One region of the Pseudoalteromonas sp. MM1 genome, then DNA from elsewhere that is predicted to be linked to it. Evidence: predicted binding sites of a transcription regulator. Region 1 holds the regulator's gene; each other region holds the start of a gene.

Region 1 (7,620 bases):
CTGCAACTGCCAACAACGCCTCAAGCTTGCGTAGGGCTCGGTCGCTACGCCAATCTTTGGCCATTTCTACAGCGGCTTTAGTTAGGTTACCTTGGTGCATTTCTAGTTTGCTTTCAAAGCGTTCGAAAAGGGTAAAAGCATCAGCAGTACCGCCAGCAAAACCAGCAATTACTTTACCATTATAAAGGCGTCGAACTTTGCGGGCATTGCCCTTCATTACGGTATTACCAAGCGAAACTTGGCCGTCGCCACCAATTACTACTTTATTGTCGCGGCGTACACTTACGATAGTGGTCATGTTATTCCTCATCATCAAGCTGCGGGGGCAGCTTGTAAAAAACGATTATGATGAGGTTATATGGGTGAATGGTCTAATTTCAAGTCCAACCCCAAATTCCGCAGCTAACAACATGCACTCGCTTGAGTTTGTTTTTGTCGCTTTCGGCTTGGCGCTTTGTTTTATATGGGCCTAAACGCACTTTATACCAAATACCATTAGTACCTGTGGTCTTTTTAATTTCAGAAATTAAGCCAGCAAAAGCAATTTTAGCTTTGAGGGTTTCGGCTTGCTCATGTGTTCTAAACGACCCACATTGCATAACATAGGGGCCTTTTTGCTCAATTTCTCTTACTTCTACTTGGATTTCGTGCTCTTTAATTTCTTCAATAAACTTGGGTGCGCGAGGCTTAGCTATTTCTACTTTTTCAGCTGTTTTAGGGTGCGCTTGCTGCTCAACCAGCTTAGGGTCGGCGTTATTTTTAATAAACCATAAGCCATAGGCAAACCCACCTACAAGCAAAACAGTAATAACAACTAAAAGTATAGGAAATGGTTTTTTAGCAGGGGCTTGCTTGGTATTTTTTCTACCCGCTGGTTTTTTATTAATATAATCGTGCTGTGCCATTTGGCTTTAACCTAAATCATGTCTATAGGGTCAACATCAAGGCTCCAGCGCACTTTTTGGGCAAGTTTGCTGGTGCTTAAATAGTCGACCATTTGCGCAAGATACTGATGCAATACTTTGCGGTCTTGCGCTTGAATATGCAATTGAAACCGGTACATACCTGCCACTCTTTCTAGTGGAGCAGGAATTGGACCGAGCAATTGTATACCAGATACACCGTTAACAGGAACCAAATCCGTCAAAAAATCGACAACGAGCTTAATACTATGTCCTTGTGCTCTAACTATAGCCATATTGGTAATGGGTGGAAGGTCGGCATCATCTCGTTCACTTAAAGCAAAACGGGCAAAATCTTGGTAGCCATTATTCACTAAGTCTTGCAATAAAGGGTGTTCAGGAAAGTGGGTTTGCAGTAATACTTGCCCAGGCTCCCCCGAGCGACCCGCGCGGCCAGCAACTTGGGTCACTAGCTGGGCTAAATGCTCAGTAGCTCTAAAATCACACGAGTACAAACCGCTATCTACATCTAATATAAGCACTAAGCTAACATCGGCAAAATGATGACCTTTGGCCAACATTTGTGTACCTACTAGGATACGCGCCCCACCTTGGTTTATCTCCTCAAGGGCTTTTTCTAAGCTCCCTTTACGGCGGGTTGAATCACGGTCGATACGTGTGACTGGTGTTTCGGGAAATTCACTCGACAAAAACTCTTCAATTTGCTCTGTGCCTTTTCCGTTAGGAAAAATTTGTGTGCTACCGCAATCAGGGCACTGGTGAGGAACTCGGTGTTGTTCCCCACAGTGGTGGCAAATCATTTGGCCTATGGCTTTATGAAAAGTTGCACTGGTGCTGCAGCGATTACACTCACTGAGCCAGCCACATTCGTGACAAATAAGCGTAGGAGAAAAACCACGACGATTTAAAAACACCATAACTTGCTTACCACGGTTTAAATGTTGGCGCATAGTGGCAAGACTTGCATGAGCAATACCCGCTTGGTCGGGCTGACCTTTCATATCGAGCAACATAAACTGATTATCGGTTGCAGTTTGCGCGCGCTCTGTAAGGCTTAAAAGTTGGTATTTGTTGTTTATAGCTTTGTGCAGTGTTTCCAGTGCTGGGGTGGCACTGCCTAAAATAAGCGGTATTTTGTGCTGAAATGCCCGATAAGCTGCTAAATCGCGTGCATGGTAACGTAAGGTATCTTGCTGTTTAAATGATGAGTCATGCTCTTCATCAACCACTATCATTCCTAACTTTAAAAAAGGGAGAAAAATGCTCGAACGGGTACCTATTACAATTGCGCAGCTGCCTTTTTCGCAAAAACGCCATGTTTGCAAGCGCTCGTTATCGGTTAGGGCTGAGTGCCATAACATAATTGGCGTATCAGGAAAACGACGACGAAATCGGTTGACGGTTTGGGGCGTTAAGCCTATTTCAGGCACCAGTACTAAGGCTTGCTCGCCACGTTTAAGGACCTCTTCTAGGCATTGTAAATACACTTCGGTTTTACCGCTGCCTGTCACACCTTCTAATAAAAAGCTCTTAAAGCCAACACTTTGATTTATAGTTGTGCATGCTACGGCTTGCTCTTTATTAAGTACTGGCTTGGTGCCAACTGTGGGCATAATGCTTTGCCATTGATTATCATGCTCAATGCTCTGGGTTATGAGTTCTTTATCTATTAAGGCATCTATTGTTTTTTTACTAAAGCCGAGCGCTTTTAGCTCGGTTACCGACGACTTCCCCGATTGTGCGAGTTGCTTTAATAAGTTTAGTTGGGTTTTTGCTTTTAACGACGGAACCTTCGCGCCTTTTTCGGTAAGGCTAACCATGTTAATACTGGTTTTATCGGGGTTTTCGCCTTGACGAAGCGCACCAGGCAACGCAATGTGTATAGTTTCGCCGAGTGGGTAGCAATAATAGCGGGCGGTAAAGCTAAGCAGTTCTAAATGCTGCGCAGATAAAATAGGGGTTTGATCAATAACCTCAGCAACCGCTTTAATTTTGTTTTCGGGTACGTCGGTATGCGTTTTAAGTGCAAGAACAACTGCTACTTTCTTTTGATTCCCAAAAGGCACTAAAACACGCATCCCAGGCATAATAGGCGCCGAGAGCGAGGTAAGTTGTTCATCTATTTTATAATCAAAGGTGCGTGGTAACGGAACTTTAATAGCAACTTCAACAAAGCGCATAACAACTCATGTAATAAAGGGTAATAGCTTAATGTACTAAAAATAAGCTTAAAAACCTACATGCAAATGGGCAGTGTAGTGTTGGTTGGTTACTTTTTTGACAAAAAGCGTAATTAAAGCTTGTGCGGGGCAAGCTAGTTGGATAAAATCCGCGGCCTATAAATTTGTTTTAACGACGTATGGTGCCAGACTTCGGGTTTGGAGAGCGATGCGGCCTTAACTAGAGGTTCCTATGAAAGAAGGTATTCACCCTAAGTACGAAGTAATTTCTGCAACATGTTCATGCGGAAACAAATTCGAAACTCGTTCTACTCTTTGTAAAGACATTCACCTAGACGTATGTTCTGCGTGTCACCCGTTTTACACTGGTAAGCAAAAGATTTTAGACACTGGCGGCCGTGTTGATCGTTTCAACAAGCGCTTCGGTGCACTTACCAGCAAAAAATAATTATTGCTGTTTAGTAAAAAAAGCACCTTTGGGTGCTTTTTTTGTGCCTAAAATTTAGCATTTTTGCTGAAATATCAGCAATTATTGCCGTACTACTTATGCATAACTATTTCCTGTTCTTATTCTGAATATGCATAAACCTTTGCAGACAAACTCACAATTCTTCTCTATATTTTTTATACGTTAGTTTTTAACCAAGTCGCTAAAAGTGCTCATCGTGGCGATATTTGTTTTTAACGGTGATAAACGCGCCATATTGGTGCATTTTGCTATTTTAATATCCTGCTATTTTAGAAAAATATTGGCAGGGCAAAATGAACCTCAAAAAGCACTTTTTGACTGAATTTTTATTTGTTTAAAATTGATAACTTTTAGCGAAGTTGCTGATAAATCACTTAAAATTAACGGATATAGCATATAACAGGATAGACCTGATATTGCTTGGAATTTAAAAATAATAAGAGTATCTTAGCCCCATACTCCCTCTCACTTAACTTAAATTGCAGGATACCATCGCGTTATGTCAGATTTTCGTGAACAAGCATTACACTACCACTCACACCCCGTTCCAGGCAAAATCAGCATTGAGCTCACAAAACCAGCTGAAACGGTGCAAGATTTAGCATTAGCATATAGCCCTGGTGTTGCAGAGCCTGTGCGAGAAATTGCAGCAGATTCAGCCAATGCATATAAATATACCGGTAAAGGTAATATGGTTGCGGTGATCAGTAATGGTACAGCAATTTTAGGTTTGGGTAATTTAGGGCCACTAGCCTCTAAACCTGTTATGGAAGGTAAGGCGCTCTTATTCAAGCGTTTTGCTGGCCTAGATTCTATTGATATTGAAGTTAAGCACCGCACCACTGAAGACTTTATAAATACAGTGGCTAATATTGCCGACACGTTTGGTGGCATTAACTTAGAAGATATTAAAGCACCAGAGTGTTTTGAAATTGAAAAAGCGCTTATTGAGCGTTGCAGTATTCCGGTTTTTCATGATGACCAACATGGTACCGCTATTGTAACTGCAGCAGGTATGCTTAACGCATTAGAAGTGCAGGGCAAATCAATAGAAGATGCCATTATTGTATGTTTAGGTGCAGGTGCTGCAGCGGTTGCCTGTATGGAGCTATTAATTAAGTGTGGTGCATTGCGTGAACATATTTATATGTTAGACCGTAAAGGAGTTATCCATACTCGCCGCGATGATTTAAACGAATACAAACAGCTTTTTGCTAACAATACAGATAAGCGTACTCTACAAGATGTAATTGCTGATGCAGACGTGTTTGTAGGTGTATCGGGCCCTAACTTACTTGCACCTGAAGATCTTAAGTTGATGGCCGATAAGCCAGTGGTATTTGCATGTTCAAACCCAGACCCTGAAATTGCACCTGAGCTAGCGCACAGTGCACGAAAAGACTTAATTATGGCAACGGGTCGCTCTGATTTTCCAAACCAAGTTAATAATGTTTTGTGTTTTCCGTTTATTTTCCGTGGTGCACTTGATGTACGTGCAAGCGCAATTAACGATGAAATGAAAATAGCCGCTGTTGAAGCTATTCGTAGCATTGCTAAAGAGCCAGTGCCTGAGCAAGTATTAAAAGCTGCAGGTGTGGATAAACTTGAATTTGGCGCAGATTACATTATTCCTAAGCCGATGGACCCGCGTTTATTACCACGTATAGCCAAGGCGGTTGCGATTGCGGCAGTTGAATCGGGCGTGGCGCAAATTGACTTACCTGAAAATTACATGGCTTAAATAGCCGCAAATAAAAAACCTCAGCTTGGCTGAGGTTTTTTGTTTAAGCGACTAAAAAGTAGCGAGTGTAAATACTTGGCTACTCTTCGTCTAAAATAGGTACTTCGAGCCCCATTTCTTGCATTATTTTTTTCACTTCTTCTGGAACTTTTTCTGCGTTATCTTTACGAAGGTCATCATCGTTTGGTAACGGCTGACCGGTAAAAGCATGTAAAAAGGCTTCGCATAAAAGCTCGCTATTTGTTGCATGACGCAGATTGTTTATTTGACGACGTGTACGCTCATCAGTTAATACTTTTAATACATTTAGCGGGATCGAAACGGTGATCTTTTTAACTTGCTCTGATTTTTTCCCGTGTTCTGCGTATGGGTGAATATACTCACCATTCCATTTAGCCATAAGATGTATCGTTGCCTCAGATTATTAATTTCTCACACGGCGTAAAAAGCGTGTAAATATGCGTGAAATTCTATCGTTTTAAAAAAGATAGTCAAATAATAGATAGCAATCTATCTTAATAAGCTGGCTGTAACAGTAAATAAAGGTTTATGAGAGCTTTACACGGATGTTGTTTTTAGCCATCTAGAGCTTTAAAAGCTTTGACTTATTATAATGGATAACATACTCTTTTAGACGTCTAAACATCCAAATTAATTAGGTGACGAATATGAGCGAAAAAAACAAAGCAACCATTGCTGTACGTAATGGCGTAGATGCCGATAAACATCATGGTGCCGTTGTGCCACCAATTTATTTATCGACGACGTATTCGTTTGCCGATTTTGATACAAAACGCGCATACGACTATGGACGAAGTGGTAATCCTAACCGCGATATATTAGCTGAAACGCTAGCAGAACTTGAAGGTGGTGCTCGCGGCATTATTACCGCTACGGGTATGGCTGCGGTGCATTTAGCCACACAGTTATTAAATAACGATGATACGCTGGTTATACCACACGACTGTTATGGCGGCAGTTACCGTTTATTTACGTCGTTAGAGAAGCGCGGCCTACTTAAGTTAAAGGTTCTTGACTTAACTAAACCAGAAAACTTAGCACAAATTTTAACTATTAAACCTAAATTAATTTGGATAGAAACACCAAGTAACCCTGTGCTGCGCTTAACGGATATTAAAGCCGTGACGGATATAGCAAAACAGTGCGGGGCATTGGTGGCTGCCGACAACACCTTTTTATCACCGGCATTGCAAAACCCAATTAAGTTTGGCGTAGATATTGTTGTGCACTCTACCACCAAATATATTAACGGCCATTCTGATGTTGTAGGCGGTGCAGTTGTTGCTGCAACACAAGAGCTTGGTGACGAGCTTGCTTGGTGGGCCAATAACATTGGTATTACCGGCGCTCCATTTGATAGCTATTTAACGTTACGCGGTTTACGTACTTTAAATGTGCGTTTAAGGCAGCACCAAGAAAATGCCCTAGCGATTGCTAAATACCTTGAAAGCTCTGAGTATGTTAGCCAAGTTTACTACCCAGGCCTTGAATCGCACCCTCAACATACGCTTGCTAAAGCCCAGCAACTTGGCTTTGGTGGCATGGTTAGTTTTGATATTAAGGGTGATGTGGATGATGCTGCGGCGTTTTTAACAAGCCTTAAAGAATTTAGCTTAGCTGAATCGTTAGGTGGGGTTGAGAGTTTAATTTGCCATCCTGCGACCATGACTCATGCTGGTATGGAGCCTAAAGCGCGTCTTGAGGCGGGGGTGGGCGATACGTTAATTCGTATTTCGGTCGGTATTGAAGATATAGAAGACTTATTGGCTGATTTTGAGCGTGTATTTAATTTAGTTAAACCAGGGCAAAACAAAAATATAGGCCGTGTTGGTAAAGCTGCAGGCAATGCCAATGGTGATGTAAAGCAACAGGCTGCTCACCCGGCATTGTGGTGATTGAGTATGGTAAAAAGTGTACATAAATTTGGCGGCTCGAGCTTAAGCTCGAGCGAGCGTTATAAAAGTGTGGCAAAAATTATTATTGGCCACACACAGCCTGGAGATTGCGTGGTTGTATCTGCTGCCGGTAAAACCACCGATACCTTGGTTTCGCTGTGGCAAAGTTATCAACAGCAAGATAAGCAAGCCGTTGCTGATATTTTACTGCAATTGAGTAATCATCAAACAGTATTAATTGAAAAGCTATTAAAAGCCGACGCTAAACACACGGCTTTAGCTGTGTTAGCGCAAGAACTAAGTGACGTAGCAGAGCAAGCCAGTAAGCAACAGTTGCAAGAGGCGGCGTTACTGGCGCATGGTGAACTGTGGTCTGCGCGGTTACTAGCAG
Region 2 (7,620 bases), 1.2 Mb from region 1:
CACTGCTTTTAGGCGGCTGCACAAAAGGTGCCTGCTTTGTATCAACATGTTGTACCTTTGCAGGTTTTGAGTCACTTGAAGCCACATTAAAGTAGCTCCATGTTAAACCTACACCCGCAATAAAACCTATGCCTAATGTTAATAAGCTATGTTTGCTCATTTTAATTCCTTTTATAATTACTTTTTACTTATGCCTTAGTTACAGCATCGCGCTAGTATGTGATTCGTTTTCAGGCTCTTCGGTCGTTAAAAAGTTTTGGTTCATACTTTGCGCAGGACAGGGACAATCCGGTCTGCCAATAATTTTAGCCGGTACGCCTACAGCGGTAGTATGCGGCGGCACTGCGGTTAAAACGACTGATCCTGCGCCAATACGTGCGCCCTCACCTACTTCAATATTACCCAACACCTTAGCACCTGCACCAATAAGCACACCCGCTCTAATTTTAGGATGGCGGTCGCCTTGCTCGTTACCAGTACCACCAAGCGTTACCGATTGAAGTATTGATACATTATCTTCAATTACCGCGGTTTCACCAATAACAATACCGGTGGCGTGATCAAACATTATCCCTTTACCCACCTGACACGCAGGGTGAATATCAACCCCAAACACTTCTGAGGTGCGGCTTTGAATAAAGCGCGCCAGTTCTTTGCGGTTTTGCTGCCACAAGCAGTTAGCTAAACGATGCGCTTGAATAGCATGAAACCCTTTTAAGTTTAAAATAACTGTAAGGTAGGTTTCGGCTGCTGGGTCTCTGTCCTTAACAGCTTTAATATCTTCGGCCACATAGGTAAGCATACGGTCGCACTTTACAAACGCTTGGTCGAACAACTCACGTATTGTAAAAGCCGATACCACTGCATCTGCCAACTTATTAGCAACAATAAAGCTTAACGCCGAACCTAAACACTCATGATTTAAAATGCATGAATACACATGACTTGCTAAAAGTGGTTCGCGAGTTACAACTTCATTAGCTTCACTACGAAGCTGTTGCCAAATTTCATGACGCATAATACTGCCTTAAATTGATATAAAAAGAGCCTTTTGCTAAGTCTAACGGATTTAACGCCTTATGTGTTAATCCCTTAACTATTTGTTCTGGTTATTAGTTATAACTAGCAATCTCAAATAATATTATAGATGCTTAGCTTTTTTTTAGATTAAGCTATACGACAGTAGCTAAAGCAACCTACACATATAAAAACAAAATAAATTGTTATAAATCAAAAGCTAGCACAGTATGGCAGGTGTGGTGTCATATGCCAAACTAACTACTGACATACTACTGACGGCGTAAAAAATAAAAACAAACGCTAAATTAGCATCATCAACTCAACAAGGATAACGATGATGAAAAACGACATATTAAATACTAAAAAACTCGGCTATAAATTTTACTTTCAGGATGGCGACAACCAAATTGCTTGTTTTGGTAGTTACTTCACTGGTAAAGAAGAAGTGTACATAAATGATGATTTATTCAGTAAAAAGCGCACTATTAATTGTGCAAGCACGCATTCTTTTGATTTTGGGGGCGCACAGTACCAAGTAAAATTTGACATGCTCAACATACTCACTGGGCGCCTAGAATGTACTCTTTATAAAAATAGCAGTGTGATAGCCAAACAAGTTCAAAGTAGCCTTTCGGATGATCCTAAAAAAGCAGCATTTTTTCTTGCTGGCTGTACATTAGGTGGAGCGGTATTTGGCTATACAACAGCCACCATTGTTGAACTATTTGTAGGGAAGCTTTAACGTGCAATTAAATCCTACAACAGTTAAATCGCTTAGAAGTAAGTTAGATTGGACGCAGCAACAGCTTGCAGATGCCTGCGATGTAAGTTTGCGGACCATTCAACGGGTTGAAAAAGAAGGCGCCGCTTCAAAAGAAACCACTATGGCGCTTTGTGCAGTACTTGAAGTACGCCAAGGCGAGCTAATTAAACTTGATGAGCTTAGAAATGATGACGTTAAAAGTACGCCAACTAAAAGCTTTTTAGCGGGAGTTGTTATTAGTTCCTTAATAAGCTTTGCTCTTGGGGCTGGCTCAGTGCTTTTAGCGACTAACTAATACCTTACGCTAATTAAATAAAAATGCCCCAGGCTATAAGCACTGGGGCATTTTTTACACATTGAATAAAGCGCTTAAATTACTGAAACACTTTTTCAACGGCCATTACTTCAATATTTTTAGCTGGGATTGCTAATGTGTAATCGGCAATGACTTTATCCTCAGCAACAAGCGCTGCTGGTTTTTCTGTGTTGTAAACCATTGGCGAGGTTTGCTCTGACACTAAACGTTTTTTCATGTCTTCGCCGTCACCGGTAATAAACACATACTGCACGTTATCTGTTTGCAGGTTATCTTTAATCACGCGATTAACATCAGCAAGCGTTAGCTTTTCAAGTTTACTTGTCACGTATTTTACAAACGACTCTGTGTTGTAAAATTCGCTATCAAGTGCATAACCTAATTGGCGGTTTTGGCTTGCGACAAGCTGCGGTACGTAGTTAATTAAAAAGTTACGTGTTGCTTCAAAGTCTTTTTCGGTTAAGCCATTTTTAATAAGCTTATCCAGCTCATACAATGCGGTACGTGTTGCAAAATGTGCATCGTTATTAGAGCGCAGTGGGCGTAACCAAATTTGGAATATTTGCTCAGAGCGCCCTAAGTTTGCATCAGGCTTAGTTTGAAACATACCACGTGGGAAGTACTCAATATAAGCATAATCGCCGTAGTTCATACCCCGTGTTTGACGAATTCGCTCATACAGGTATGAGTTAGAACTACGGTGCTCACCAAAGTACGAACGCACCAGCCAAAGGGCTGTCCAATCTTCACTACTACGAATAGTATCAATTGGGAAACCAAACGATACCGCAGTTGATTGCGCTGACTTTTCTACAATCGTGGCATGGTGACCTTTAAGCTCTGGCGCATCAGGAATACTTAATCGGCTTTGCTCGCCTTTAGGTAAGGTTGCTAAATCGCTCATCATTTCGGCTTTAAGCGCTTTTGGCACAGCGCCAATTAAACCCAGTGTTAGTTTAGATTGGGTAAGCTCTTTGTTGTAAAATGCTTTTACATCATCAAGCGTTAGTGCTTCTAAATCAGAAATATCACCGTAATTGTAGCTTTCGTATGGGTGGCCTTTGTAAAGTGCACTGTATAGCACTTCTTTACCTAACTCTTCATCGTTAGAGGCTTTTAAGCCCGACTTAATACCGTCGATCATTTCTTTTTTAAGGCGTTTAAAGTCATCGTCTCTAAAGCCTGGGTTAATTAACTGATCGCTTACAAGCGCATACCATGTAGCTGCGTTATCTTTATGAATACGCCCTTGAAATGACAGCATTTCTTTATCTATTTGATAACCAAAGCTGCCAGCAAGCGGATAAAGCGCTTTTTGTATATCTTTGTAACTCGTACTTTGCGAGCCACCTTGAGCAAGCATAGCGGCGGTGAGTGCAGCAACCCCTTTTTTACCTTGCGGATCTGCAGCAGCTCCGGTATTGAATAAAAAGTTTACGTCAATCAGTGGCGAGCTATTGGTTTTATCAAGCACTTTAAATACTGGCGCTTCAGGCGCTTTATCAAGCTTTGCAACTAACGCGTTTAAGCTTGCTTCCTGCTCAAACCCTGGCGCTTTATCAAGTGCCGACATAGTTACGGTTGTACGCGCGCCATCTACAAAATATTTATTAGCCACAGCTTTAATGTCTTGTGCGGTTATGTTGTCGGCCGATTTATAAAGCTGGTTAATTACCTCAGGATCGCGCTCAAAATGCATGTATCTTGCAAGCGTTGAAGCAATGGCTTGCGATGAGTCTAAACCGTTAATAAAGCTGTATTTGAGGTTAGACTTTAAATCACTTAATTTTTGCTCATCAACAAGTTCGGTACGTGCTTTTGCGTAAGTGCGATTGATAGCATCACGTGCTTTTGCTAAATCTTCTTCGTTTTCAACTTTTACAAATACATGCAGTAAACCAGGATCTTTTGTCTCTGGATTGTAGGTAAACATTTGGCTAGCAATTTGTTTATCAACAACCAATTCTTGGTATAAGTCTGAGTTGTTTGAAAAATAAAGCTGTGAGATCAAATCAAGCGCGGCTCTGTCTTTTTTTGCAGGCTCCCAGGCCGCACCTTTGTAAGATACAAGCAACCAATGGCCAGGCAAACCTTCGTTTTTCTCATGTACATATTTAGGCGCTTGTTGTGCAGGCTCAGCTTTTATATCGGCAACGTAATCACCTTTTTTCCAGCCACCCCAATGTTTTTTCACCATAGCCATCGTGGCTTTAGGGTCTACATCGCCGACAATTACTAGCGATACATATTCAGGCTTATAAAACTTATCAAAAAATTCTTTACCGTATGCCATTTGATCTGGCATGGCTTCTATATCTTCAAAAAAGCCCATAGTGGTATGTTTATAGGTATGTTTATCAAAGGCTTCTTCGCGTACAGCGCTTAATAATTTACGAATTGGACTGGCGTTATTTTTTAAATACTCCCCTTTAACCGTAAGCGCTTCGGTTCTAAATTGCTCTTCGGTGTAGGTTAAGTTTTGAAAAATATCGGCTTCAATTTCAAGTACTTTATCAAGATGCTGCTTTGAAAAGTTTAAATGGTAGTTTGTGTAATCGTTAGTGGTGTAAGCACGGTTATCTACCCCTGCATTTTTAAATATGGCAGTGTATTCGTCTTGCGGAAATTTTTTAGAACCTTTAAACATCATGTGCTCAAAAAAGTGAGCAAAACCGGTTTTACCTTCTTTTACTTCATTACGCGAGCCAACCGATACCGGAATTTGCAGCGAGACTACATCGGGGTAATCTGTTTTAACTACCATTACACGTAAGCCGTTATCTAGCTCTTCGATTAAGTACTCTTGCGAAAATACACGTTCCTCAGCGGCTGTTGTTTGCTGTTGTTGTGCCGCTTGGGTGTTTTCGCTTTGCAATGTTGCGCAGCCTGTTAGTGCCAGCGATACCGCCAAGCTTGTTGCTAATAATTTAAATTTCATTGTTGTCCCTTTTTAAATTGAGCAAATTTGTTATTAGATTTAATGCTAATTCATAGTTGATTATGCCCTAAAGCGAATGATTGTAAGAGCTTTGCGACATTTTTAATGTAAACAACTGTGTCAATTCCCTATTTTAAAAACACTTAAGCATGAAAAATGCTCAAGTTAATTGAAAAACTTTCACTAAATAAATCTATCTAGACGTCTAAATGGCTGCTATATTAAATTACATACATTGGACTAAGCTGGAATGAGGATTATGGCTTTATCACTACAAGAAAAAATAGAAGACACCAATCAAGGTGTTTATCTTATTGGTACTACTCCGCCTAAAATTGGTACTGATAAAGCGCAACTAAAAATCATTGCAGAAAAACTACTTGCTCGCTTACACGAAATTGAATACGACGGCGTAATAATTTACGACATTCAAGATGAGAGTAGCCGCACAGATAAAGCACGCCCATTTCCATTTAAACAAACTGTAGACCCTCGTGAATACAGCCATTTATTACGTAATTTATCGGCTCCAGATGTCATTACTTACAAAAGTGTGGCACAACGTGGTGTAGAAGAGTTTAAAGGCTGGTTGGATGAAACCAAAAACGACTACGATTTAAAAAATGTGGTTTTAGTAGGTAGCCCCTCATCGGAAGGTGATATAAAACTAAGCTTGCCCGATGCCTATAAAACGCTTGCAGAGCAAAGTGATGACTTCTTTTTAGGGGGCGTTACCATAGCAGAGCGCCATGCAAGTAAGCGAAATGAGCACGAGCGCCTTATAGAAAAAACAGCACAAGGTTGTCAGTTTTTTATATCGCAAGCGGTTTACGACGCACAAGCAACTATAGAGCTAATCACTAGCTATGCGCGTACCTGTAAAGCACAAGGTATAACACCAAAACGTATTATATTAACGTTTACCCCGTGCGGCGGCGATAAAACCTTAGAGTTTATGCAATGGTTGGGTATCTCAGTGCCAGAGGCCACTAAATGGCGCATGCTTGATGCAGAAAACACATTAAGTGAATCGGTACGTATTTGCCGAGAAAACCTCGACCTAATACTTAAAAGCTGTGCGCATCTTGATGTGCCACTGGGCTTAAATATTGAGAGCTTAACAAACCGTAAAGAAGAAATTGACGCATCAATAAACCTATACCGCTTATTAAAAGCCATTATGGAATTAAACCTAGCTGAAAAACAAATTGCTTAAAAGTTAAATATGAGCCTGCCCATTATTTTTAAGTGAACTGGTATACACTACTTATATTCATGATTGTTGTTTTTTAAGGTAGTTCTGAGTATTCTTGTATGCCAATTAGGTAATTACTATTAATAAAAGGAATTTTAAATGCCATTAAATGAACAGGTGAAATCAGAAGTAATTAAAAACATTATAAAATATGAGAAAAAATTAATCACTTTTATCTAGACTCTCAGGGCTATGTAACCATAGGCGTAGGTCATATGATAAAAAACAAACAAGCTTCAGTCCTGCTCCCAATGAATAAAGTAGTTAACAATCAACCAGGTCCTCCTGCGACTCCTCTAGAAAAACAAAAAGAATTTGAAACAATAGCTAAACAAAAAAGAAACTATAAAGCTGAATGGTATAAACAATTTACTTCACTCACAATTAAAGATGTAGAAATTACACGCCAATTAAACAAACATATGGATTCTTTTTACAAAGAGCTTTCTACTCTATATAAAAAATCTAATGGTTATTACGATGACTTTGATAAATTAAACAAAAATATACAAGTCGCATTATTTGATATGATTTTTAACTTAGGCGCTGTAAAAATTGTCACAAAGTTTACTGAGTTTGATAAAGCAATCAAAGCTGGGGATTGGATTAAAGCCGCTAAAGAAAGTTACCGCCCTCAACTCAGTGCAGAAAGAAATAACTACGTAAGAGCAAAACTATCTGCGGTAAACAACATAAAGGTGATGACACCATGAAAAGCTTATCGTTAGTATTATTGATATTTATCTGTGTTGGCTGCTCAAAATTATCTGCTGATGAAATAAAACCTAAATTATTTGTTAATTATTTTACAGGTTTAGAATCAGAAGTTGTGATGGATTACCGGAGTATTAAATTAAATTATGATTTAACTTTACGTTCAGAGAGAAATGTACACTTTTCTAACTGCAAACAAGTAGAAGAAACCACTTCTCATGATATAGCTGTAAGCGAATTTCATTTGTTACAGATGTTGAAAGCAAACTGCATCGCATTGAAAAAATACTCTCAAGCTAAAAGCTCGAACGTCAGTTATTTACAGGAAATTCTTGATAAAAATGATATTAGCAATCTTCCTGCTACAGCTTACCCTTATGTTAATAAGTATGATAAAAGCCAAAGGCAAGGTAAAACGCTAAGTGAATATCATAAAAAATTTAATACATCGTTAGACATAAGTGGAGCAATAAGAGTTGAGACTGAAACTGAACAAATGTTTTACAACGTTGTTGCCACAGGCGATTTCAATGAAGATAAAGTTCAAGACGCAATAATTCGTATTGACTGGCAGGTAATTGATGCATTTGGTAAAGGGTTTAAGCTTATTATGG
Region 3 (7,620 bases), 1.2 Mb from region 1:
GCACGCTGTTAACCAGTAGCCTACGTTAAAATCGAACAAACCTTGGCTTTTAGACACTGTTTGCTGAGTTTGTTTTTCTTTTAGCCATAAAGAGCTAAGCGCTGAAATTTCAATGGGTGCTGGCATCCAACCCATTAACGCGACCATAAAACTCAGCATAGCCAACTCGTAAGGCGATGGACCCACATAGTCAGCAGGCGCCATTGGGCCGTTACTAAATGCAATAACCAGCGCAATAACAGTAGCTAAGGTTAATAACCCCATTATGCCTTTGGCCACGCTGTCGAGCGCTTTAAAGTGCCCTAACAATAAAATAGCTAAACACACACCGAGCAATATCCAACACAGTAGCGTAACTTCTATCACTATTGGCAGCGCATAATGCAGCAAACTTGCAGTCAGTAATAACACCCCTGCGGTATTAACTATGGCGGCAAGTATATTTAAGCCAATAAAACTATAAAAATAGACAGGCCCTTTATTTTTATAGCCTTCTACTAAACTGTTTTTGGTTGCCAAGGTGTATTCCATACCAAAGCGAAAAAAAGGATACTTTAATACGTTAACAACGAGAATTAGCCAAAACAATTGCCAGCCAAATAGCGCGCCAGCTTGAGTAGATGCAACTAAGTGAGAGCCGCCAATTGCGGCGGTTGCCATTAAGATACCGGGGCCTAATGCGCCCAACCGAGCTTTCCAAGATGTGTGTGTATGCTGCATTAATTTCTCAAATTATGTGTGTTATTCGTTCTGGTTATTAACTTTTATAATTAATAACACTGAAGGCTGCATAACTTACCTAAATTACAGGCAATAAAAAAGAGCCATAAGGCTCTTTTTTATAGTACTTTGGGACTAAAGCTTACTTTAGCTCCATCTCTTGGATGATCTCGTGTGCTATTTCTGGTGTTGTGCTTACAGGCTTTTCGTGTAAATTTGCTTTTATTTGCCCTTTTCGATGCTTTAGTGCTGCATCGAGTTTTTTAGCTGCGCTTGCAATTGCTGGGTACATAACTTCGTTTTCCCCTTTTACCGATATACGCGCACCTTCGTAATTTGTGCTAATTTCTGCTTGGATTTTATGATGCTCTTTAGACAATATAATGTCGAGAGCGATAAGTGATGGAAAGTGGCTCTCGATTTTTGAAAACTTTTCGTTGATATGCTCTCTAATAGAGTTAGTAACGTCTACATGGTGACCAGAAAGATTAATTTTCATAGGGTATCCTTTTATTTGTTACCTCATAAATAGTATTGGGGGCTATTTAGATTAACACAAGGAAAAAGCACTGATTTTTGAAAATAATTTGTTACTTAAACTGATTTAGATTATAAGTTGTGCAAACTTTATGCAAAGCCCATAGAGTATGGGCTTTCAGACGTCTAGCCTTTAGCGTTTAGTCTGTGTACGAACAGCAATAGTCAGCAAAATCACTCACTTTTACTTTAAAGCTTACGTTAGCATCTACGTTGAATGATTCGCCCGCGATAAATGTTTTCCACTCACTCACGCCAGGTAATAAAATATCCCACTGGCCGCCTAACAGCTCCATGAGTTCTTTTTTGCTTGTATCAAATACAAATTCACCTGGCTGCATAAAACCTAATGTTTTGGTTGTGCCATCGTTAAATACCACGGTACGGCTCGATACTTTACCGTCAAAATATACATTGGCTTTTTTAATTACGCTTACATTTTCAAACTGAGACATCCTCACTCCTGCTGTATTATTTTATTTAATCGGCCACCACCTTGCCTGATAGGTCATAACCTTGCAAGAAAAGCGCTGTGAAAATTACTCATCTGAAATTGAAGCTTAAAAAGTACCACTGATTACAAGCAGTGCGATTCTTGCGGCTTGAGGTAACTACACCGCTTCAACTCAATCAGCAAATAAAAAAGCCCGCCCTGTTTTACACAGGGCGGGCTTTTAAATATTAAAGCAATTGATTAAAACAATGCGTTTGCTTTATTTACAATGTTTTCTACTGTAAAGCCAAAGAACTCAAACAGCTCGCCAGCAGGGGCAGACTCACCAAAGGTCGTCATACCTACTACTGCGCCATTTAGGCCTACGTACTTATACCAGTAATCAGCAATACCTGCTTCTACTGCTACGCGGCGTGTAACGGCTGCCGGTAGTACGCTTTCTTTGTACTGTGCGCTTTGCTCTTCAAATACATCAGTACATGGCATAGATACAACACGTACCTTTTTACCTTGGCTGCGAAGCTCCGCTGCTGAATCTTGTGCTAGTTGCACTTCAGAACCTGTAGCAATAATAATTAGCTCTGGGTTGCCGTCACAGCTGAGGATGTAACCACCCTTTTTAACATCTGCTAATTGCTGTGCGTCACGTGCTTGTTGCTCAAGGCCTTGGCGAGTAAAGATAAGCGATGTAGGGCCGTCTTTACGCTCAATAGCTTGTTGCCATGCAATTGCCGACTCAACTTGGTCACACGGGCGCCAGTTGTATAAGTTTGGCGTTAAACGCATGCTAGCAATTTGCTCTACCGGTTGGTGAGTTGGGCCGTCTTCACCTAGGCCGATTGAATCGTGAGTGTATACAAAAATGCTTGGTTGCTTCATTAGTGCAGCCATACGTACCGCATTTTTTGCGTACTCAACAAACATTAAGAACGTTGCACCATAAGGAATAAAGCCTTTATGAAGGGCAATACCATTCATAATGGCCGACATACCAAATTCGCGTACACCGTAGTAAACGTAGTTACCGCTTGCATCATCTGCAGTTAGCCCTTTTGAGCCATCCCAAATTGTTAAGTTTGAGCCAGCCAAATCGGCTGAGCCACCCATGAATTCTGGTAATAACGGGCCAAATGCGTTTAATGCATTTTGCGACGCTTTACGTGATGCAGGGTTGGCAGGGTTTGCTTGTAGTTGCTCTATGTATGCTTGAGATTTTTCAGCCCAATCGCCTGGAAGCTCGTTATTAATACGGCGCTTATATTCTGCTGCAAGTTCTGGGTATGCTTTTGCATAGGCTGCAAATTTTTCGTCCCAGCTAGACTCAAGCTGTTGGCCTTTTTCTTTGCTATCCCACTGTGCGTAAATATCAGCAGGAATTTCGAATGCATCGCCAGTCCAGCCTAAAAATTCGCGAGACGCTTTAATTTCGTCATCACCTAATGGTGCGCCGTGACAGTCGTGGCTACCTGATTTGTTAGGTGAGCCGTAACCTATCACTGTTTTACAACAAATTAGTGATGGTTTGTCGGTAACACTTTGAGCCTCTGCTATTGCAGCACTAACCGCATCACTGTCGTGGCCATCAACGTCACTTATTACATGCCAGCCGTACGCTTTAAAACGTGCTGGTGTATCGTCGCTAAACCAACCTTCTACTTCACCGTCGATTGAAATACCGTTGTCATCCCAAAAAGCCACTAATTTACCAAGGCCTAATGTGCCAGCAAGTGAACATGCCTCATGAGAAATACCTTCCATTAAACAACCATCACCCATAAATGCATAGGTGTAGTGATCAACAATGTCGTGGCCTTCACGGTTAAATTGTGCAGCAAGCGCTTTTTCAGCAATTGCCATACCTACCGCGTTTGTGATCCCCTGACCTAGCGGGCCCGTAGTAGTTTCAACTCCTGGTGCATAACCGTACTCTGGGTGGCCTGGTGTTTTAGAATGCATTTGACGGAAGTTTTTAATTTCATCAAGTGGTAAGTCGTAACCAGTTAGGTGCAATAGAGAATAGATAAGCATTGAACCGTGGCCGTTTGAAAGAATAAATCTGTCACGGTCAGCCCACTCTGGATTAGTTGGATTGTGCTTTAGATAATCGCGCCATAATACTTCTGCGATATCGGCCATGCCCATAGGGGCTCCAGGGTGGCCAGATTTGGCCTTTTGTACTGCGTCCATTGACAAGACGCGAATAGCATTTGCAAGTTCTTTGCGAGATGGCATGAATTCTCCTACCTTTATGTGTATTTGCGCGGGTACTTATGTGTTCGTTAATACCCTTAAGTAACTTAAGAGCTGTTATAGCGACCATTCTTACTTAATGTGGGTGCAGTGTGCAATTAAAAACCCCATAAAAATGGGCTATTATGAATATTTTTTAAGACCAAAAAGTTATTACTCATTTTATTTAGACGTCTAGGCGTAAAAACACTATGCAAGGTGTTTTGTTTTAGATAAAATACGCCCCTTAATTTTTTAGCGCTAATACCGACGTTTGTGAAGCGCAATATTTGTGAGCAGAAATACAATGGCAAAACATTTATTTACTTCTGAATCTGTTTCTGAAGGTCATCCGGATAAAATCGCCGATCAAATCTCTGATGCGGTACTTGATGCTATCCTAGAGCAAGACTCTCATGCCCGTGTTGCGTGCGAAACTTACGTAAAAACCGGTATGGTTATGGTTGGTGGTGAAATCACTACTAGCGCATGGGTTGATATTGAAGAAATTACACGTAAAACAGTACGTGAAATCGGCTACACGCATTCAGACATGGGTTTCGATGCAGACTCATGTGCTATTTTAAACACAATTGGTAAGCAGTCTCCTGATATAAACCAAGGTGTTGACCGTACTAGCCCAGAAGAACAAGGCGCTGGCGACCAAGGCTTAATGTTTGGTTACGCATGTAACGAAACAGAAGTACTTATGCCTGCACCAATAACTTACTCACACCGTTTAGTACAGCGCCAAGCGCAAGTACGTAAAAGCGGCGAACTTAACTGGTTACGCCCAGATGCAAAATCTCAAGTAACGTTTGCATACGAAAATGGCAAGCCAGTAGGTATTGATGCAGTTGTACTTTCTACTCAGCACGCTGAAGAAATTTCGCAAAATGATTTAGTAGAAGCCGTGATGGAAACCATCATTAAGCCGGTACTTCCTGCCGAGCTTATTACTAGCGCCACTAAATTTTTCATTAACCCAACGGGTCGTTTTGTAATTGGCGGACCAATGGGTGACTGTGGTTTAACAGGTCGTAAAATCATCGTAGATACATACGGTGGTATGGCACGTCACGGTGGTGGTGCTTTCTCTGGTAAAGATCCATCAAAAGTTGACCGCTCAGCTGCATACGCTGCACGCTACGTAGCTAAAAACGTAGTGGCTGCTGGCCTTGCTGATAAGTGTGAATTACAAGTGTCTTACGCAATTGGTGTTGCTGAGCCTACCTCTATCAGCGTTGAAACCTTTGGTACAAGCAAGCTTGAAGAAGGTCGTTTAATCGAGCTAATTCGCGAGCACTTTGACCTACGCCCTTACGGCTTAATTCAAATGCTTGACTTAGAGCGCCCAATTTACCAACCAACAGCGGCTTACGGCCACTTTGGTCGTGATGAATTCCCTTGGGAGCGTACAGATAAAGCAGACGCACTTCGCGCAGCTGCTGGCCTTTAAGCCAAAACGAATTAAATAATAAACGGCCCTTTTAAGGGCCGTTTTTATATCTAAAACAAAAGTTAATAATGAGTTTTAGCGAGCCCTCGAATTACTTACTGTTTTAGGTATATACTCTTTGCATAATAAAAGCTTAAGGGATAAGTAAATGGCCAATAATTTTCGCGTTATGTTTGTAGGGCTCGCTGAGGGCACTGAGGCTAAAACAGCCTGCGTTAATTTAGCAAATAAACTAAAAACGTCTGAAGATAAAGTAACTCAGTTTTTTAACGGCAAACCACTCTTTGCACCTAATAATAAAGACAAAGCCCTAAAGCAAGCCAAATTACTCGCAAGCCTCGGCATTAAAAGTAAATTACAAGCCACTGTTGAGCAGCCTCCTCAAAGCCCTAGTGCAGCTAGTCAGCGCGACGAACGGATTTTTGATGCCCTTGATTACATAACAAGCAGCCTGATCCGCCTAGAAGAAAAGCTAGAAGAGCTAGAGCAAAGGCTCCCAACCAATGAGCTAAAAACCCCTACAGACGAAAGCGATGAGTGGCAAGAAGATGATCTAATGCTCGACGAGCAGCTCGATGAACCCGTAAAAACACGTAGCAATACTTTGTTATATTCACTGATTGCCACAGCTGTTTTACTACTGATTGTGCTTGCTGTTTACTTAGCTTTTCCTGATTTAGTGTCTATTTAATCAAAGGTGCGTAATTACAATGAGCAATAAACGTACACACATACGCCAATCTATTCGCCAATTACGCAATAATCTATCAAAAAAACAGCAAGAAAAAGCTGCTGCACAGCTAAAGTTGAATTTTACTCAACAGCTAAACAGCGATAAAACAGCTTCAAAAAAACAGATAGCCATTTACTTCAGTAACGATGGAGAATTAGATACTTCATTGTTAATTAATGAGTTATGGCAACAAGACCATACCCTTTACTTACCCGTCATACACCCATTTAACGGGTCTACTTTGCTGTTTCAACGCTATGAAAAAAACTCACCCATGAGGGCAAATCGCTATGGTATCTTGGAGCCTAAGCTGAACTGCTCTCAAATATGCCCATTATCTGATTTAGATTACCTACTGATGCCACTTGTTGCATTTGATAACCAAGGTAACCGATTAGGAATGGGAGGTGGATTTTATGATAAAACACTGGCGCAATTACACGCATACAATTGGCAAAAACCGCAACTTATTGGCTTAGCACATAACTGCCAAAAAGTAGATGCACTGCCAATTGAATCGTGGGATGTACCACTTAAAACCATTATTACTCCCGATAAAATTTATCACTGGTAATAAATACCCACTACACATTTGATATATGAGCATAACAATGACGCAAGACGAATTAAAAAAGGCAGCTGCGTGGGCTGCACTCGAGTTTGTAAAAGAAAACACCATTGTTGGTGTAGGCACAGGCTCTACCGTAAATCATTTTATTGATGCCCTAGGCACAGTAAAAGACACCATAACAGGTGCGGTATCAAGCTCTGAAGCTTCAACAGCGCGCCTACAAGCGTTAGGTATTGAAGTATTTGAACTAAACGATGTAGATTCGCTTGATGTTTATGTAGATGGCGCAGATGAAATTAATGCCCAAAACGAAATGATCAAAGGCGGCGGCGCAGCACTTACCCGCGAAAAAATAGTCGCAGCCGTTGCAAAACAGTTTGTGTGTATTGTTGATGACACAAAATTAGTAGATACATTGGGCGACTTCCCACTTCCGGTAGAAGTTATACCAATGGCACGCAGCTACGTTGCTCGTGAATTATTAAAACTTGGTGGCGACCCTGTGTACCGCCAAGGCGTAGTAACCGATAACGGTAACGTTATTTTAGATGTACACAATTTAAGTATTAGTAATGCCAAGCAACTTGAAACACAAATTAATTCAATTGTTGGCGTAGTTACCAACGGCCTATTTGCAATGCGCGGCGCTGATAAAGTCATTATCGGCACTAAAAATGGGCCACAAATTAAATAGGATGAGGTTATGAGTAAGGTATCGTTAGCAAAAGACAAAATTAAAATTCTCTTGCTTGAAGGTGTTCACCAAAGCGCAGTAGAAACGCTTAAACGTAATGGTTACAGCAACATCGACTACGTAAAAACATCCTTACCTGAGGACGAGCTAAAAGAGCGCATTAAAGATGTGCACTTTGTAGGACTTCGTTCTCGTACTCATATTAACCAAGCTGTATTAGAGT
Region 4 (7,620 bases), 650 kb from region 1:
CCCACAAAAAATATTTTCCATTAGATATTTTTTCCTTTTAGTTATAAATTTTCCTCTTAAAGAAGCTGAAAATCACATTAAATAAACCTTATAAACCATACAGTTTATTAATAAATATATAGATTATTAATCCGCATATAAACGAAGCCAGTACATTTGAATAAATTCGAACGTTATAGCTTTTCAAAAAGCGCTCTTTCATTAAAGTTATTGGGATCAAAACTAAGCACAAATAAGCAAACCAAGAGGATACAAATATATCTGCTAATTTAGATTGCATTAAGGGAGCGCTATTGCCATATTTTGCGTTACTTATCGCTTCAAAACTCTCACGATCTAATGCTATGGTAGCTACGCCAAATAAAAAAATTATATGAGTAAATAATAAAGCTAAATTTAGCGCTCTTTTTAACAAGCTAATGTCACGAGTTTTAATATTACGTGAGCTGTGCATTTTAGCTTCCTGTTCCTAAAAATGATTAGAAGGGCTAATTTGACTTGTTTTGCATCAAAGTGCAAAAATAGTTTCATTAGTATAAAAATAATAAAAGCGATAATGCAAAGTCAGATAACATTATTTCAAATAAAACAAAGCGTACTCTTTATTTTATTTTTTGCTTTAACCTTAGCCTCTCCTTTTACGGCATAGGTTGAAGTATCCTCAGTAATTGAAGCTTTAAACAACAACGCCCTCATTTTTAAAGAACGCAGCTTTAGCCCAAGTTTAATTTTGTGCGTTCCAATGTTTGCGACGCTAACAGGCTTACTATGGCTAAAAATTAAGAACACTGAAATTAGCCCAAGCCTACTGAATAAGTGGTTCAAACTGTGTGGAATAACTTTATTAGTTATGGTTGTTACCATACCCGTTTACACTAACATTATTGAAAATAAAATTGAGAGTGAAGGTTATAGTATTTGTAATTGGTATGGCCGAGGCTCAATTGGTGCGCCTGATATTTGGGTAAGCTCCCTATTGCATTAAAGAAGGCTTTAAAGTCAGAGTGGAGCTAATCGATTGGTTAAAACACCAAACGACTAAACCAACTCCAAAAGATGTTACGAACAAAATAAATGAGTTGCTCACTGATAAACTTTAAAACAAAAACGAGCCTAATTTGGCTCGTTTTGTTTTACTGATAGCTGACAGCTAAAAACTGACCGCTTCGCTATTTAACCTTTTCGCTTTTATTCCGGCTCATACCCCAAATTAGGCGACAGCCATCTTTCTGCCTCTGCGAGCGTCATATTGGTTCGCTTGGCGTAGTCTTCTACCTGATCCTTTTGCACAGCAGCTACGGCGTAGTATTTTGCCTCTGGGTGTGAGAAATACCATCCCGAAACCGCAGCCCCTGGCCACATGGCGTAGGAGCTAGTTAGCTGCATGCCAATGCGTTTTTCGGTATCGAGTAACTGCCAAATTTTCTTTTTCTCGGTGTGCTCTGGGCACGCTGGGTAACCTGGCGCTGGGCGAATACCTTGGTAGTTTTCGCGAATTAGCTCGTCGTTAGTTAAGTTTTCATCTGCTGCGTAGCCCCAATACTCTTTGCGTACTTGCTCGTGCAGGTATTCTGCAAAGGCTTCTGCGAGCCTGTCGGCAACCGCTTTTACCATTATTTTATTGTAGTCGTCTTGCTGTGCGTCAAACGCGTCGGCTAGGTCGTCTTCTTCTAAACCGCCCGTTACTGCAAACGCGCCAAAGTAATCTGGTGTGCCTTTTGGCGCAATGTAGTCGGCTAAACAATAGTTAGCAAAGTCGGTTTTTTCGGTTTGCTGGCGTAAATGGCACGAGGTGGTTAACAACTCTTTGCGGGTTTCGTCGGTGTAAATTTCTATGTCATCACCCACACGGTTTGCAGGGAATAAACCAATTACACCTAAAGGTTGCAAAGCACCTGATTTTTCAAGGTCGTCGAGCATGTCGTTAGCGTCTTTAAATAGGCTACGTGCTTGCTCGCCCACTACTTCGTCATCCATTATGCGCGGGTATTTACCAGCGATTGACCACGTCATAAAGTACGGGGTCCAATCTATATATTTACGCAACGTGGCAATTGATACATTTTTAAATTCGGTTACGCCCAGCTTTTTAGGCACTGGTGGCGTGTAGTTATCCCAATCAAGCTTGGCGGCGTTATCGCGGGCACGCTGAATTGTAACTGGTTTTGAACGTGGCTTTTTGCGCGCTTGTTGCTCGCGTACTTTTTCGTATTCGGCTTTAGTTTTTTCTAAAAAGGCGGGTTTTAGCTCTTTAGATAATAAGCTCGATACCACGCCTACTGCACGGCTGGCGTTATTTACGTACACTACGCCTTTGTCGTACTGTGGCTCAATTTTAACGGCAGTATGCGCTTTAGAGGTCGTTGCGCCGCCAATCATAAGGGGTAACTCAAAGCCTCGGCGGGTCATTTCTTTAGCTACGTGTACCATTTCGTCTAGCGATGGGGTAATTAAACCCGAAAGGCCGATTATGTCAGCTTTTTCGTCGATAGCTGTTTGCAGTATTTTTTCGGCAGGTACCATTACGCCTAAGTCGATTACTTCGTAGTTATTACATTGCAGTACTACGCCTACAATATTTTTACCTATGTCGTGCACGTCGCCTTTTACGGTTGCCATAACTACTTTACCGTTAGTGGCGCCTTCTTCTTTTTCGGCTTCAATAAATGGGTCTAGGTAGGCCACTGCTCGCTTCATTACACGGGCAGATTTAACAACTTGCGGTAAAAACATTTTACCTGCACCAAATAAATCCCCTACCACGTTCATGCCATCCATAAGTGGCCCTTCAATCACGTGAATAGGTTTATCGGCGGCTGCGCGGCACTCTTCCGTGTCTTCATCTATAAAGGTGGTTATACCTTTAACAAGCGCGTGTTCTAGACGTTTTTCAACAGACCATGTGCGCCATTCTAAATCTTCTACGCGTTCGGCTTGTGCCATGCCCGAAAACTTAGGGGCTATTTCTACAAGGCGCTCACCGGCTCCTGGGTCGGTATTAAGGATTACGTCTTCTACGGCTTTGCGAAGTTCTTCTGGGATATCGTCGTAAACCGCAAGCTGGCCTGCGTTTACAATACCCATGTCCATGCCCGCTTTTATCGCGTGGTATAAAAACACTGAGTGAATAGCTTCACGCACGGGGTTATTACCCCTAAATGAAAACGATACATTAGACACCCCACCCGACACTTTACAGTGCGGTAAGTTTTGTTTAATGCGGCGTGTGCCTTCAATAAATTCTACGGCGTAGTTGTCGTGCTCTTCTATACCGGTGGCTACGGCAAATATATTAGGGTCGAATATAATGTCTTCCGGCGGAAAGCCAATCTCTTCTACTAATATTTTGTAGCTGCGTTCACAGATTTCGTATTTACGGTCTGCGGTGTCGGCTTGGCCTTCGGTGTCAAACGCCATTACAACGGCGGCTGCACCAAAGCGTTTAATAATTTTAGCTTGGCGCTTAAATGGCTCTTCGCCTTCTTTAAGCGATATTGAGTTAACAATCGCCTTGCCTTGAATACATTTAAGCCCTGCCTCTATTACATCCCATTTAGAGGAGTCGACCATAATAGGCACTTTAGATATATCGGGCTCTGATGCAATTAAGTTTAAAAACTTAATCATGGCCGCCTTTGAGTCCAACATGGCTTCGTCCATGTTTATATCAATAACTTGGGCGCCATTTTCTACTTGTTCGCGAGCAACATTAAGAGCTGTTTCATAATCTTCTTCCATGATTAAGCGTTTAAACATGGCAGAGCCGGTTACGTTGGTACGCTCACCAACATTGGTAAATACTGCAATTTGCTGTGTCATGTTGGCTCCTAGTTTAAGTTACAGGCTTCAAGGCCTGATAAACGCATGCGTACATCAAGCTCTGGTAATGGGCGAGGTTTAACCCCTTCAAGCCCTTTGGCAAACGCACGAATATGCGCAGGCGTGGTGCCGCAGCAACCACCAACAATATTTATAAAGCCCGATTTACCCCAATCTATAATCTCGGCAGCCATGTCCTCTGCTTCTAGGTCGTACTCACCAAATTCGTTAGGTAAACCCGCATTAGGGTGTACTGAGGTAAATGTTTCGCATACGCGCGAAAGCTCTTCTACGTATTGGCGCAGTAAATCGGGGCCAAGGGCGCAGTTAAGGCCAATCGAAATAGGTTTTATATGGCGAATAGAGTTATAAAATGCTTCGGTTGTTTGCCCCGAAAGCGTACGGCCTGACGCATCGGTAATGGTACCTGAGATCATAACGGGTAATGTGCGCCCTGCTTGTTCAAATGCTTCTTCTACTGCAAATGAGGCAGCTTTTGCATTAAGAGTGTCGAATATGGTTTCGATAAGTATTAAATCAGCGCCGCCTTCCATTAATGCAAGAGTAGACTCAACATAGGCAGTAACCAGCTTATCAAACGTTACGTTACGGTAACCTGGGTCGTTTACATCTGGCGAGATAGAACAGGTTTTAGATGTTGGCCCTAAAACACCGGCTACATAGCGAGGTTTTTCTGGATTTTTAGCGGTGAACTCGTCACATATCGCACGCGCGAGTTTTGCCGACTCTAGGTTTACCTCACGGCTTATGCTTGCCATGTCGTAATCTTCCATCGAAATGGTGGTTGAATTAAAGGTATTGGTTTCAATAATATCTGCACCGGCGGCTAAAAAGCTGCGGTGTATATCGGTTATTAGCTCGGGCTTGGTAAGGCTTAATAAATCGTTATTGCCTTTTATTAGCACGTGCCAGTCTTTAAAGCGCTCACCGCGGTAGTCTTCTTCTTCAAGCTTGTGAGTTTGGATCATAGTGCCCATTGCACCATCTAAAATTAAAATACGCTGTTTTAGCGCAGCGCTTAATTCGCTTTGCTTATTTTTGTTTGGCACGTTATTCGGCATAGTTGTTAGTCCTCACATCTTGGCTAACTAAATTAATATCATAAGGTGTAGTTTGGTACACGTAGTAATTTAACCAGTTCGAAAAAAGCAAAAAGGCATGGCTTTGCCACGTTTTAGACGGCTTTTTACTTGCATCGTTATCTGGAAAATAGTTTTCGGGTTTTGGCGCGTCTGGGCTTTTTTGTAAATCGCGTTCGTACTCTGCTTTTAATGTGTCGGCATCGTATTCTGGGTGGCCGGTTATAAACACTTGGCTGCCCGACTTATTTTTCATTAAGTAAGCACCTACTTTTTCAGAGCCTGCCAATACCACTATATCGTCGCAGGCGTTTATTTTATTTATATCAATGTGGCCATAACGTGAGTGCGGCACTAAAAAGGTGTCGTCGAAGCCACGAGTAAGTGCTCCGTGATCAAAATAACACTGGTGGGTAAACACGCCACAGAGTTTATCTTTTTTTAAATCACGCTTTAAATTGTAACGATGATACAACGCCGCATGCGCCGCCCAGCACGAAAACAGCGTAGAGGTAACGTGCTGCTCTGCCCAGTCAATAATCACTTTTAGCTCATCCCAGTAGGCTACATCGTCGTATTCAAGGTGTGCTAGTGGCGCGCCAGTTACTAATAAGGCATCGTAGTTATTATCTTTTACCTCGGAGAAATAACGGTAAAAGGTATCTAAGTGCTCTTCTGAGTTGCTACTGCTGCGGTGTGTATCTAGGCGTAATAGTTCTACATTTACTTGCAAAGGCGAATTAGCAAGCAAGCGAATAAACTGTACTTCGGTTTCTACTTTATTAGGCATTAAATTTAAAATAGCCAAACGCATTGGGCGAATTTCTTGCGTTTTTGCACGGCTTTTTGGCATTACAAACACGTTTTCTTCACGTAAACGGGCAATAGCCGGTAGCTCGTCTTTCACTGTAATTGGCATATTTTTACTCCTACTCATAAAAACCGAGAATTTATACGCTCTCATTATGAACAGAATGCTAAAAATATCAACCTCTAGATGTATAGATGTCTAAATGAAATTTATTCATGGTTTTATACTTTGCTAACAAGTGTGCTTTAGCGCTTTAAAACCCGCCATTCGTTGACTGTTTCACCCGTGAGCCACTACAATACAACATTGAAATTTTTATTATTATTTGAAGGCTTTCCTCCATGGTTTTACCTGATAAGTTTATATTCTCGATGAGTCGAGTATCTAAAGTTGTGCCACCTAAGCGCACAATTTTAAAAGATATTTCGTTGCACTTTTTCCCTGGCGCTAAAATTGGCGTGCTAGGTTTAAATGGTGCTGGTAAATCTACATTACTTCGCATTATGGCCGGTGTTGACCAAGACTTTGAAGGTGAAGCTCGCCCTCAACCGGGCACTAAAATTGGTTACTTACCGCAAGAGCCAGTACTGGATGAAAGCAAAACAGTACGCGAAATAGTTGAAGAAGCTGTTGGTGAAGTAAAACATGCCCTTAACCGCCTTGACGAAGTGTACAACGAGTACGCAATGGAAGACGCTGACTTTGACGCCCTAGCAAAAGAGCAAGGCGAGCTTGAAGCGATTATTCAAGCGCACGATGGTCACAACATCGATAACGTTTTAGAGCGCGCTGCCGATGCACTTCGCTTACCTGAGTGGGATGCTAAAATTGAGCACCTTTCAGGTGGTGAGCGCCGCCGTGTTGCTATTTGTCGTTTATTACTCGAAAAGCCAGATATGCTTATTCTCGATGAGCCTACTAACCACTTAGATGCTGAGTCGGTTGCTTGGCTTGAGCGCTTCTTACACGATTACGAAGGCACTGTTGTGGCAGTAACGCATGACCGTTACTTCCTTGATAATGTAGCTGGCTGGATACTAGAGCTTGACCGTGGTGAAGGTATTCCATGGGAAGGTAACTACTCTTCTTGGCTTGAACAAAAAGATGCACGCTTACAACAAGAGCAAAAGTCTGAAAAAGCACGTCAAAAATCAATTGCTCAAGAGCTTGAGTGGGTACGTTCAAACCCTAAAGGTCGTCAAGCTAAGTCTAAAGCGCGTATGGCGCAGTTTAGCGAACTACAGCAGTCTGATTACCAAAAGCGTAACGAAACTAACGAACTATTTATTCCACCTGGTCCGCGTTTAGGCGACCAAGTGCTTGAAGTTAATAACTTACGTAAGAGTTTTGGCGATCGTGTTTTAATCGACGATTTAAGCTTTAGTATGCCAAAAGGTGCCATTGTGGGCATTATTGGTGCCAATGGCGCGGGTAAATCAACCCTATTTAAAATGCTAAGTGGCGAAGAACAACCAGATAGCGGCAGCATTAGCGTAGGTGAAACTGTAGAGCTTGCAACGGTTGATCAGTTCCGTGGCAATATGGACGAAAGCAAAACTGTATTCCAAGAAATATCTGACGGACAAGACGTGCTAAAAATTGGTAACTTTGAGTTCCCAAGCCGTGCATACGTTAGCCGCTTTAACTTTAAAGGTAACGATCAGCAAAAGTTTGTAAAAGACTTATCCGGTGGTGAGCGTAACCGTTTACACCTTGCTAAGCTTTTAAAAGCCGGTGGTAACGTAGTACTACTGGATGAGCCAACCAATGACCTTGATGTTGAAACACTTCGCGCCCTTGAGAACGCTATTTTAGAGTTCCCTGGCTGTGTAATGTGTATATCGCATGACCGTTGGTTCCTCGACCGTATTGCAACGCATATTTTAGATT

What was found. Region 1 encodes MetJ, which represses methionine synthesis genes. Its sites were predicted from a motif close to TAGACGTCTAGACGTCTA; they were not measured.
Region 2: QUE46_RS12885 (methylenetetrahydrofolate reductase) is a predicted target of MetJ. The motif match lies at 5,236-5,253, and genes of this name have one in related genera.
Region 3: metK (methionine adenosyltransferase) is a predicted target of MetJ. The motif match lies at 4,129-4,146, and genes of this name have one in related genera.
Region 4: metA (homoserine O-succinyltransferase) is a predicted target of MetJ. The motif match lies at 5,914-5,931, and genes of this name have one in related genera.

What each region holds. Positions count from the first base shown of each region.
Region 1 is NZ_AP027922.1:362,952-370,571, forward strand. Features, by position in the region: gene hslV (ATP-dependent protease subunit HslV) at 1-298, opposite strand, end outside; gene QUE46_RS01620 (SPOR domain-containing protein) at 378-905, opposite strand; gene priA (primosomal protein N') at 917-3,103, opposite strand; gene rpmE (50S ribosomal protein L31) at 3,336-3,551, shown strand; gene QUE46_RS01635 (malic enzyme-like NAD(P)-binding protein) at 4,072-5,313, shown strand; gene metJ (met regulon transcriptional regulator MetJ) at 5,393-5,713, opposite strand; gene metB (cystathionine gamma-synthase) at 5,982-7,229, shown strand; gene metL (bifunctional aspartate kinase/homoserine dehydrogenase II) at 7,236-7,620, shown strand, end outside.
Region 2 is NZ_AP027922.1:2,839,324-2,846,943, forward strand. Features, by position in the region: gene QUE46_RS12860 (hypothetical protein) at 1-160, opposite strand, end outside; gene cysE (serine O-acetyltransferase) at 200-1,018, opposite strand; gene QUE46_RS12870 (hypothetical protein) at 1,355-1,762, shown strand; gene QUE46_RS12875 (helix-turn-helix transcriptional regulator) at 1,764-2,078, shown strand; gene QUE46_RS12880 (pitrilysin family protein) at 2,158-5,037, opposite strand; gene QUE46_RS12885 (methylenetetrahydrofolate reductase) at 5,297-6,253, shown strand; gene QUE46_RS12890 (hypothetical protein) at 6,508-7,005, shown strand; gene QUE46_RS12895 (hypothetical protein) at 7,002-7,620, shown strand, end outside.
Region 3 is NZ_AP027922.1:2,806,760-2,814,379, forward strand. Features, by position in the region: gene QUE46_RS12730 (NRAMP family divalent metal transporter) at 1-720, opposite strand, end outside; gene hpf (ribosome hibernation-promoting factor, HPF/YfiA family) at 863-1,219, opposite strand; gene QUE46_RS12740 (pyrimidine/purine nucleoside phosphorylase) at 1,398-1,712, opposite strand; gene tkt (transketolase) at 1,952-3,943, opposite strand; gene metK (methionine adenosyltransferase) at 4,248-5,399, shown strand; gene QUE46_RS12755 (hypothetical protein) at 5,548-6,090, shown strand; gene QUE46_RS12760 (5-formyltetrahydrofolate cyclo-ligase) at 6,110-6,706, shown strand; gene rpiA (ribose-5-phosphate isomerase RpiA) at 6,744-7,397, shown strand; gene serA (phosphoglycerate dehydrogenase) at 7,407-7,620, shown strand, end outside.
Region 4 is NZ_AP027922.1:1,011,968-1,019,587, reverse strand. Features, by position in the region: gene QUE46_RS04605 (hypothetical protein) at 1-21, opposite strand, end outside; gene QUE46_RS04600 (hypothetical protein) at 89-454, opposite strand; gene metH (methionine synthase) at 1,189-3,819, opposite strand; gene QUE46_RS04590 (homocysteine S-methyltransferase family protein) at 3,828-4,901, opposite strand; gene metA (homoserine O-succinyltransferase) at 4,891-5,838, opposite strand; gene ettA (energy-dependent translational throttle protein EttA) at 6,072-7,620, shown strand, end outside.